2 regions of the Methylobacterium sp. AC690 genome follow, and region 1 is predicted to be linked to the other one. Evidence: predicted binding sites of a transcription regulator. Region 1 holds the regulator's gene; the other holds the start of a gene.
What was found. Region 1 encodes HrcA, which represses chaperone genes, less so after heat shock. Its sites were predicted from a motif close to GTTAGCACTCNCNNNNNGNGAGTGCTAAC; they were not measured.

Region 1 (5,582 bases):
GGGCTCCGAAGGTCCGCTTCCGCCTTGGTGTAGACAGCCTCGTCCGTCTTGGCCTTGGCGAGGGCCGCCTGCGCCTTGCCGATCAGGGATTTGGCGAGGGTGGGATCGGCGTCGAAGATGGCGATGCGGGCCAGGTGCAGATCGCGGAACGCCTGGGCGCCGTCCTTCGACAGCTTGCCCACATCCTTGTCCGCCGCCTGTTGCGCGGCCGTCACCGGCGGAGCCGTCGCGGGCTTCACTGCATCGTTGGCCAATGCCACACCGCTGAGGAGCGAGGTTGCGGCAAGGAAAGCGGCAACTGTTCTTGTTTTCTTCATCACACTACCTCCGAAGAAGAGCCGCGCCCGGATCACTGATCTTGTTGATCTACCTGCGCTGGCGATCTCTTCTGAAGAGAATGTGGTCCCGAGCGATCGCGATGTCATCTTAAAGATTGGTATGGTTCGGTTCATCAAATATTCGTTGACATAGGTCCCGTCGAAGGGGCGGAACAAGTCCTTACCGAGTCGGACGGTGGCGGCACAAAAAAGCACGCGGTGATCGCTCACCGCGTGCCGGTCATGCCTCCGAGGGTCGAGCGGCTCAGGCGGCCGAGAGGCGTGTCTTGCGGGTCAAGGCTTCCTCGACGGTGCCGTCGCCGTCGAGGTAGCCGTGACGCTTCGGGTTCGGCATGATCAGCGAGCCGATGAAGGCGATGCCGAGCATGATCGTCACGTACCAGAAGAACGTGCTCTCGGAGCCGACCTGCTTCAGGTACAGCGCCACCGCCTCGGCGGTGCCGCCGAACAGCGAGTTGGCGATCGCGTAGGACAGGCCGACGCCGAGGGCGCGCACCTGGGTCGGGAACAGCTCGGCTTTCACGATGCCGCTGATGCCGGTGTAGAAGCTGATCACGATCAGGCCGACCATGATCAGCGCGAAGGACAGGATCGGGTTCTGCGTGGATCCGATGGCGGTCATCAGCGGCACCACCATCAGGGTGCCGAGGCCGCTATAGAGCAGCATGTTGGCCTTGCGCCCGATCCGGTCCGACAGCCAGCCGAAGAAGGGCTGGATGATCATGTAGACGAACAGGGCCGCGGTGGAGATCTGCGAGGCCGTGACCTTGTCGATATGCGCCGTGTTGAAGAGGTATTTCGGCATGTAGGTGGTGAAGGTGTAGAAGCTCAGCGAGCCGCCGGCGGTGTAGGCCAGCACCACGCAGAAGGCGCGCCAGTGCTTGAACAGGGCCGCGAAGGTGCCGGAATCCTTCTTGGCCATGTCTTCCTTGGTCGCCGTCTCGTCGAGGGACGAGCGCAGGTAGAGCGCCACCACCGCTGCGACCGCGCCGATCACGAACGGGATGCGCCAGCCCCAGGCGGTCAGTTCCTGGGCGGTGAGGAAGCTCTGCAGGATGATGAGCACCAGCGAGGCGAGGAGCTGGCCGCCGATCAGGGTGACGTACTGGAACGAGGCGAAGAAGCCGCGACGGCCCTTCACGGCGATCTCGCTCATGTAGGTGGCGCTGGTGCCGTACTCGCCGCCCACCGACAGGCCCTGGATCATCCGGGCCAGCAGCAGCAGGGCCGGCGCGAGCTGCCCGACCGTGGCGTAGGTCGGCAGCACCGCGATCATCAGCGACCCGGCGCACATCATCAGCACCGAGATCAGCATCGAGGTCTTGCGGCCCAGGCGGTCGGCGATGCGGCCGAACAGCCAGCCGCCGATCGGGCGCATGAAGAAGCCCACCGCGAACACCGCGGCCGATTGCAGGAGCTGACTCGTGCTGTCGCCGGCGGGAAAGAAGACCGGCGCGAAGTAGAGCGCGAAGAACGCGTAGCAGTAGAAATCGAACCATTCGACGAGATTGCCCGACGAGGAGGCGACGATCGCCTTGATCCGGCGTCGGCTGTCGGCGGCGTCTTCCGCCTTGGTTGGGATGGCCCCGGCCCCACCTGTCATACGTCTCGTCCCTGTGCTCTGGGCAATGCCGTTCCGCGGCTTGCTTTGCGGCGACGTTACCGCCTCGAACGAGATTTCCAAAGGGCGATCAGCGGGTTGTCCGAAACAGCCAAGATGTTTCTGAAACCACGCTGTGGAAGACGCGAGTCTGAGCTTAGCTGCAACGTTACAATACGATTGGCGCAACCAGCGGGAAGATCAGCGCAAGAAAAACGGGAACGGTTTCTCGAAGATCCTCGTTGCGGACGACATCGACGTCCTGTGGCGTCAGGCAGCAATGAAAGTGGAATCGAACCCATGAACAAGCTCTTTCGGAGCACGGTGACGGCGGCGGCCCTGGTGATCGGCGCAACGAGCGCGTTCGCGCAGGGCGGGCCGGGTGGCGGTGCTGGCGGCGCCGGGGCTGGCGGCGGTGGTGGCGCCGGCGGGGCCGGAATGCGCGGTGGCGGCGCTGGTGGCGGTGCGGGTGGTGGCGCCGGCATGCGTGGTGGTGAAGCGGGCGGCGCCGGCGGTGCAGGAATGCGCGGCGGTGCCGGGGGCGCGGAGACCGGGGCCGGTCCGGCCGGGGGTGCCCAGCGCGGCGAGGCCGGCGGTCGTGGGGCCGAGGGTGGTGCGGCGCGCCAGGACGGGCGTGCGGGTCAGGCCGCCGGGGAGCGCGGTGGTCGCGAGGACGGCGGAGCCGCGGCCCGCGACGGCCGAGACGGCAAGGCCGACCGGGACGGCAAGGGCGATCGGGACGGCAAGGCCGATCGCGGCGGTAAGGCCGATCGCGACGAGCGCGGCGGTAAGGCCGATCGCGACGAGCGCGGCGGACGGGCCGAGCGCGATGGGCGTGGGGGTCGCGACGGCGGCGTCGAGCGCGAGGGCCGGGGTGGCCGCGGCGATCGTGGCGCCGTCCGGGGTGCCTATGGCCGCCTCGGCGCGCCGCAGCGCACCGAGTTCCGCCAGAGCGTCTTCCGCCGCGGCATCCCGCGCCTGGCCGCCGGCGCCTTCGCGCTCACCGTCGGCACGGCGATCGCCCGCAGCTACACCCTCTACGACCTGCCGCCGGACGTCGTCCGGATCGCGCCGGAATACGAGGATTACCGCTACGTGCTGGTGGACGACGACATCGTCATCGTCGATCCCGACACCTACGAGATCGTCGACGTGATCCGCGGCTGATCCAAGCGGTCGGAATCACGGTGGGGGCGGGGCTTCAGGCTCCGCCCCTTCGCGTTTACGCTCAGCGCTTGCGGTCGAGGAGGCCGGAGACCACCCGTGCGGTGTAGTCGACCATCGGCACGATGCGGGCATAGTTCAGGCGCGTCGGGCCGATGACGCCGACCACGCCGACGATCTTCTGGGAGCCGTCGCGGAACGGGGCCGCGATCATTGAGGAGCCCGAGAGCGAGAAGAGCTTGTTCTCGGAGCCGATGAAGATCCTCACGCCCTCGCCGCCCTCGGCCCGGGACAGGAGCTCGATCACGTCCTTCTGGGTCTCGAGATCGTTGAACAGCAGGCGGATGCGGTCGAGATCCTCGGCCGCCCGCAGGTCGTCGAGCAGATTGGCCTGACCGCGCACGATGAGCTGTCGGGCATCGGAGGGGCCGACGCTGACGGCGAGGCCGGCATCCACGAGGCGCTCGGTGATGGCGTCGAGTTCGCGCTTCATCGCCTGCCGGCCCGACTCGATCTCGGCGCGGAGCGTCCCGAGGGTCCGGCCCTGGAGCCGGGCATTAAGGTAGTTCGAGGCCTCCTGCAGGGCGCTCGCCGGCAGGCCCGGCGGCAGGTCGAGGAGGCGATTCTCGACGGAGCCGTCGTCGGAGACGAGCACGACCAGCGCCCGGGTCGGGTCGAGGCGGACGAATTCGATGTGCTTCAGGTGGACGTTGGTCTTGGTGGTCAGGACCACGCCGGCGCCGCGGGAGATTCCCGAGAGCAGCATCGAGGCCTCGGCCAGGGCGGAATCGAAGGTGTGGCCCGAGGCGGCCGCGCGCATCTGCGCCTCGATCCGCTCCTGTTCCTCGCGCCCGACATCGCCGAGCTCCAGCATCGCATCGACGAAGAAGCGCAGGCCCTGCTCCGTGGGCAGACGACCGGCCGAGGCGTGGGGCGCGAAGATCAGCCCGGAATGTTCGAGATCCGCCATGACGTTCCGGATCGAGGCCGGCGACAGGGCCATGGGCAGGATGCGCGCGAGGTTGCGCGAGCCGACCGGCTCGCCGGTCGTGAGATAGCTCTCGACGATCTGCCGAAAGATCTCACGCGAGCGTTCGTTCAACGCGCTGAGCACCTGCATCTGCTGCAATGTCGAAAAGGGGCGGGCGGGCTCTGTCACGGTCCATTCCTGAGGCGGAGAGTGTGACGGTCTCCCGAGTTTTACACAATGCTCCCCACCGTCGCTCCCGGCGGGCAACGCAAGGGAATACGAGAAACAGCTTGGCCGCGGAAGGCGTTCCGCTCGCGCGGCCCGCGGCGGATTCCACCCGCTCCGGGGCACCGGCGAGGCCCACAATCCGCCCGGCCTCGCTTGCCGGGCGAGGGCCGGAACCGTAAAGCCGCACTCCCATTACCACCGAAAGGAGAGCGGCATGCGGCCCTCGAAGCGCGCGAACGACGAACTGCGCATGGTCACCCTGGAGCGCGCCGTCTCCCGCCATGCCGAGGGCTCCTGCCTCGTCAGCTTCGGCGACACCAAGGTGCTGTGCACGGCCACCCTGGAAGAGCGCGGTCCGGGCTGGCTGCGCGGCTCCGGCAAGGGCTGGGTCACCGCGGAATACGCCATGCTGCCGCGCGCCACCCACGAGCGCACCCGCCGCGAGGTGAATTCCGGCAAGCCGTCGGGCCGGACCCAGGAGATCCAGCGCCTGATCGGACGCTCCCTGCGCGCCGTGACCAACCTGCCGGCCATGGGCGAGCGCCAGATCACCGTCGATTGCGACGTGATCCAGGCCGATGGCGGCACCCGCACCGCGGCGATCACCGGAGCCTGGGTCGCGCTGCACGACTGCTTCACCTGGATGCGCGGCCGCTCGATCATCTCGGTCGACCCCTTGCGCGAGCACGTGGCGGCGGTCTCCTGCGGCATCTACAAGGGCAAGCCCGTCCTCGACCTCGACTATGCCGAGGATTCCGGGGCCGAGACCGACGCCAACTTCGTCATCACGGGCACCGGGGGGCTCGTCGAGGTCCAGGGGACCGCGGAGGGCAAGCCGTTCTCGGAGGAGGAGCTGTTCGCGCTGATGCGCCTCGCCAAGGGCGGCATCCAATCCCTCGTCGCCCTCCAGAAGCAGGCCGTGGCACAGGGCGCCTCCGCATGAGCGCGCACCGCATCCTCACCGGTCGCGTCGTCATCGCGACCCACAATGCGGGCAAGCTCGTGGAGATGCGCGAGCTCCTGGCGCCCTTCGGCGTCGATGCCGTCTCGGCCGGGGAACTCGGCCTGCCCGAGCCCGACGAGACGGGGACGATGTTTGCCGAGAACGCGGCGATCAAGGCGCTGGCCGCCGCAACCGCCTCCGGCCTGCCCGCCTTCGCCGACGATTCCGGGCTCTGCGTCAATGCGCTGGACGGGGCGCCGGGGCTGTTCTCGGCCCGCTGGGCCGGGCCGTCCAAGGATTTCACCGGCGCCATGGCGCGCATCGCCGCCGAACTCGACA
Region 2 (5,582 bases), on a different contig from region 1:
TGCGTGACGAGCCGAAGATCATCCCACAGGTAGGCAGAAGCCCACCGGAGCACTCGGCGCTCCTGGGCATCCGGGCCGCAACGATCATGATCGCCGTTTGGGCGGTGCTGATCCTGGTCGCATTGCTGTGGCTCGGTGCTTTGGTCGCGAAGCACCTCCCCTAGGTTGGAGCGAGTCGGCGGCGCAGAAGCCCGCGAACAAGCCGGAAGGGCAGGAGCGCCACCTTCAGCAAAGCGCCCGTTACCAAAACCACGAAGACCGATACGATGGCTGCTAAGACGTTGATCAAGCGCGTTGCTCCCTCCACCAGGCTGAAGCGTTAGGGGCGTTCATCCCTTCGCCACTGCCGGCATAGGATCGGCTACGAACGGGGCGGGACTAAGGGGTCGGCTTCCAATTCGGACCGCTACAAACGCGGCATGATGAAGCCATAGGGCGCTCCTCGGCTCCGCAAGGCACTTACGCCTCGGATCAACTCGACCGCGAACGAGGTTGGCGGGTTTTGGAGGGCATCACCCATGTCCGAGCACCCGAGATCCCAGTCCGATCCGATCAACCAAGGTGCCCACGCCCGTGCCCATGGTCGCAAGCGTGAATGCTGTCCCTACCCCGCCGGCTCCGAAGAACGTGAGGCTTGGCTGGAGGGCTTTACCGGTATGCCGCGCGACCGTCCCAGAGATCTGCCCCTGAGTTGAGCCTGAACTGGCACGTTCCTGCCTTGTCGAACGTTGGCGGCGGGAAGGGATGTTCATGGCCCAGAGCTGTTCATCCGCAGCGAAAGATGTTTGCAAGGTGCTCGGAACGAGCGTTTAGGCGGCTGCTGGCTGAGGCGTCCTCCTCATGGGGTGATACCTTCGCGAAAGCACCAGCGGCCCCCCGAATGCTCCGTAGCGATCAAGCGCCATTCGGTAGGCTGTGCTTCTGGATGGGAATAGCCTGACGCACGATAGGCGGAGAGATGACGATGGCGAGCGATCTGGCTGAACTGCGGGCCGAGGTGTCGGCCCTGCGCGCGTTGGTGCTGACCATGGCCCCCATGGTGTTCGGTCAGGAAGGGATCTCGGCCGAAAATGTTGAGGCGCTAGGCGCCGCCTTCGCCAACCAGATCCAAGGCATTAATATCGAAGGCGCCGATCCCGACGTCCTGCAGCGCATGCGCGATCTGAAAGCGGGCGCCGTGGCTGACCTGTTCAGCGACGCAGCAGACCAGGTTCGTGCCGGAGGTGATGAAGAGCCAGATTTCGGCGGCTGAGCGAACGTCCCTCTGCATTGCGCCGTGTGCGTCACCGCGTCATTCTGCATGAGCGTCCGTTGATGCGGAGCAGGCTATCCAGAGCTAGGGCCAGCCATCCATTCATCGTATCAGAGGACTGTCTGCCATGGCCCGCCTTGCCTTGTCCGTTGCCTTGCTCGCCTTCGCGGGTTCGTTCGCGACGCCGGCGTCAGCCTTGTCGACCAAGGACTGCTCCGTGAAGTACCAGGCCGCCAAGTAGGGCGGGACCCTGAACGGACAGAAATGGAATGACTTCCGGAAGGCTGAGTGCGGTGCGCCGGCAGACACTCCGGCGAGCCCAACGGCCAACCCGTTCTCACCCACCGCAGCCCCGGCACCGACTCCGACCACTCCATCGACGCGGGCCGCCCCAGCACCCACTTCGAGGGCTACAGCGACAGCTAAGGGAGCTGAGGCGATTAAGAAGCTACTCCACGGCGGCGAAGACCGCCGTTGAAGCTCTGAGTGCTCCTGGATGCGTCGGATGCATACATACAGTATGCCAAGAAAACGATCGGATATCAGACAGGCAATTTGATAAGACTAATGTCTTGGCGGGGTGATTTTTCTATCCGGCAGTCCGTTGTATCATTGGTTCAGCCGGCTCCGCAGGTTGAGGATACGGCTACTATTGCGCCGCCGAGGCGCCGTTAGCCCTTACACCCGACACGAAGAAGTCCCATCTTGAAGGGGGCGGGGCCGCCCCAGAGCCTGACCCGTGCGAGGGGTTGGACCTGTGTCGAGTGGAAGGCACCGCCTTCCCACCGCGTCCAGCGGAAGGACCAACCACCATGTCCCACCAGTTCAAGCTCGGTCAGCGCGTCCGTCAGTCCCGCGCCAGCGAGGCATCGGATCGCAACGCGCGGGGCGACACCTACGAGGTGATCCGCCTGATGCCCGAGGATCGCGGCGGAAATCCCTGCTACCGCATCAAGTCGGCGTCCGGCGAGCGCGCCGTGTCCCAAGCCGAACTCGTCCTCGCCTAGTCGGAGCGGAAGGCCCCGGAAGGGTCTGATCCTTCCGGGAAGGCAGACCGACATTCACGAGTGCCGCGCCCGTAGGCGCACAGGAGACCGACATGGCCCAAGAGAGCAAGCGCGGAAACCGCGAGAGCAAGAAGCCGAAAAAGGAAACCACAAAGACGAACGCGTCAGCCCCCTCCACCAAGGACGTCGTCGGCAACGCCGTGAAGGCAGCCAACAAGCGCTAGTCGGTCGTCGTGTTGGAAGCGGCTTTTATTGTTTCTGCCCTCAGCGATTTAGCCAATCGCGCAAGGAATATGTGTGAGCCATTTCGAAAAAGACCCTTTATCTGGTCGCCTTCAAACCGCGGAGACGGCACGTCAAGAAACCTTAGCTCGTTTTCGTGCGCGACCTGCAACTGATGACCCGGCAGTTGTCGCTAGACAATCTGCGCGTGAAGCTATCTCGGAAGCCCGTGAGATCCGGGCAGCAGATCGTGAGGCTTTGCGCCTTTCGACAGAGGCTGACCGCGTGCGGGAGGCCGCTGCCGCGCAAGAGCGCGCTGCCGTTGAGATAGCTCGTCAAGCAATCGAAAAAACCGAGCGCCAAGCCGCAGAAAAGGTGGAGCAGAAGCTCGCGCGGGACACCCGCTACGCGGCTCGCAAAGCTAAAGCGAGAAGATAAGCTACTTTTCAAACAAGCTACAGGTCTTGTGTAAAACGCTGAGGCGAGCCGTCTATCTCACCAGGTGTCGCTGTATCCCTGAGCCGCTCCACATCCCGGGCTGCAGCGCATTAGCACTCTCACTCATTGAGTGCTAAGCACGTCTCGTGCAGGGCGGCTGTGAATCTTTCTGCAGCCGCCTTCCTTGCGATGATTTGACCGTACCGGTCCGACATCATCGGCAGGGAGATTGGAACTCAACCATGAACTTTCGCCCCTTGCACGACCGTGTCGTCGTCCGCCGCATTGAAGGCGAAGAGAAGACCAAGGGCGGCATCATCATCCCGGACAATGCTAAGGAGAAGCCGCAGGAGGGCGAGATCGTCGCCGTCGGCCCTGGCGCCCGTGACGAAGCCGGTCGCGTCAACCCGCTGGACGTCAAGGCGGGTGATCGCGTCCTGTTCGGCAAGTGGTCCGGCACCGAGGTCAAGCTCGACGGTCAGGACCTCCTGATCATGAAGGAATCCGACATCATGGGCGTCGTCGCCTAAGGGCCATACACCCGCGCGCGATCTGCCAACGCTGCCCCTTGAGGCGCCCGATGTGGTGTGCCTCGGGGCCAAGCTAACATTGAAGTGACTTTTCCCATGGCTGCCAAAGACGTTCGTTTTTCTGCCGATGCCCGCGAGAAGATGCTGCGCGGTGTCGAGCTTCTTGCCAGTGCCGTAAAGGTGACGCTCGGGCCTAAGGGCCGCAACGTTGTGATTGAGAAGTCTTTCGGCGCGCCGCGCATCACCAAGGATGGCGTCACCGTCGCCAAGGAGATTGAGCTCGCCGACAAGTTCGAGAACATGGGCGCCCAAATGGTGCGTGAAGTGGCCTCGAAGTCGAGCGACATCGCCGGCGACGGCACGACGACGGCAACCGTGTTGGCTGCCTCCATCGTCCGCGAGGGTGTGAAGTACGTGGCCGCCGGCATGAACCCGATGGACCTGAAGCGCGGCATCGACCTCGCTGTTGCGGCGGTCGTGAAGGATATTGGTGAGCGTGCCCGCAAGGTGGCCTCCTCCGCCGAGATCGCCCAGGTCGGCACTATCTCGGCCAATGGCGACAAGGAAATCGGCGAGATGATCGCCCACGCCATGGAGAAGGTCGGCAAGGAAGGGGTCATTACCGTCGAGGAGGCGAAGACGGCCGAGACCGAGCTCGATGTGGTCGAAGGCATGCAGTTCGATCGCGGCTACCTCTCCCCGTACTTCATCACGAATGCGGAGAAGATGCTGGCCGATCTCGAGGACCCTTACATCCTCATCCACGAGAAGAAGCTCGGTTCGCTCCAGGCGCTGCTCCCGATCCTTGAAGCCGTGGTTCAGACGGGTAAGCCGCTCGTCATCATCGCCGAGGACATCGAGGGTGAGGCGCTTGCCACGCTCGTCGTGAACAAGCTGCGCGGCGGCCTCAAAGTCGCGGCTGTCAAGGCACCAGGCTTCGGCGATCGCCGTAAGGCCATGCTTGAGGATATTGCCCTGCTGACCAAGGGTCAGATGATCGCCGAGGACCTCGGCATCAAACTGGAGAACGTCACCCTTGAGATGCTGGGTCACGCCAAACGGGTGCGTATCGATAAGGAGACCACCACGATCATCGATGGATCGGGCGACAAGGCCGACATCGAAGCACGTGTGGCGCAGATCAAAGCGCAGATCGAGGAGACTACCTCGGACTACGACCGTGAGAAGCTCCAGGAGCGTCAAGCCAAGCTCGCCGGTGGTGTTGCGGTCATCCGCGTCGGGGGCTCGACTGAGGTCGAGGTCAAGGAGAAGAAGGACCGCGTTGACGACGCGCTTCATGCGACGCGCGCTGCGGTTGAAGAAGGCATTGTGCCCGGCGGCGGCGTCGCTCTCCTTCGTGCAAAGGCCGCGGCAGAGGGGTTGAAGAACGACAACCCAGACGTTCAGGCCGGCATCAAAATCGTGCTGAAGGCACTTGAAGCTCCGATCCGCCAGATTTCGCAGAACTCAGGCGTCGAAGGCTCGATCGTGGTCGGAAAGATCCTGGCAAACTCGTCTGCGACGTATGGCTTCAACGCTCAGACGGAGGAGTACGTCGACATGCTTCAAGCTGGCATTGTCGACCCGGCCAAGGTTGTCCGAGCTGCCTTGCAAGGGGCAGCGTCGGTCGCTGGGCTTCTTATCACGACCGAGGCTATGATCTCCGAGGCCCCGCGGAAGGAGGCTCCGCAGATGCCAGGCGGCGGTATGGGTGGCGGTATGGGCGGGATGGACTTCTAAGCGTTCTCCGTTCTTTCTAGGTCCGCTTGATGGGGTTCGCGCGGTGCTGTGGTGCTGATTCATTAGTCGCTCCAGGAGGGGCGAAGCATGGGTCGTCCTTAAAGTCAGACTCTGCGTGAGCGGGTGATTATTGCGGCGGCGACCTCGCGCCGTTAGGCGGTCGCCTGCTTCTCTATCGTGTAGACCGTAAGACTGCACGCAGGCCAACAGACGGAACCTGCTCCCGGAATACTCTTTCGCATCCGAGAGACGTCCTAGCCTGAGCTGAGACCGACCCGATGGCTCTGGAGCCCGCCAGCGTCGCCCTGAACTGCCTCGTACCGACCGACCGGCTCCAGATCCTTGTCAGCTTCGCCCGCCTTGCCGGTTCAGCCTGAGAGGATCGTATGGCTT

Region 2: a site for HrcA is predicted at 3,029-3,057, ahead of groES (co-chaperone GroES). Genes of this name have one in related genera too.

Annotation. Positions count from the first base shown of each region.
Region 1 is NZ_CEEDOX010000011.1:142,912-148,493, reverse strand. It holds gene AC0IY1_RS14540 (YfdX family protein) at 1-548, opposite strand, end outside; gene AC0IY1_RS14535 (MFS family transporter) at 583-1,941, opposite strand; gene AC0IY1_RS14530 (DUF1236 domain-containing protein) at 2,239-3,105, shown strand; gene hrcA (heat-inducible transcriptional repressor HrcA) at 3,167-4,222, opposite strand; gene rph (ribonuclease PH) at 4,515-5,243, shown strand; gene rdgB (RdgB/HAM1 family non-canonical purine NTP pyrophosphatase) at 5,240-5,582, shown strand, end outside.
Region 2 is NZ_CEEDOX010000008.1:107,281-112,862, reverse strand. It holds gene AC0IY1_RS11335 (hypothetical protein) at 1-164, shown strand, start outside; gene AC0IY1_RS11330 (ribosome modulation factor) at 519-695, shown strand; gene AC0IY1_RS11325 (hypothetical protein) at 965-1,252, shown strand; gene AC0IY1_RS11320 (hypothetical protein) at 2,065-2,259, shown strand; gene AC0IY1_RS11315 (hypothetical protein) at 2,352-2,483, shown strand; gene AC0IY1_RS11310 (DUF6481 family protein) at 2,557-2,919, shown strand; gene groES (co-chaperone GroES) at 3,162-3,449, shown strand; gene groL (chaperonin GroEL) at 3,546-5,189, shown strand; gene AC0IY1_RS11295 (hypothetical protein) at 5,576-5,582, shown strand, end outside.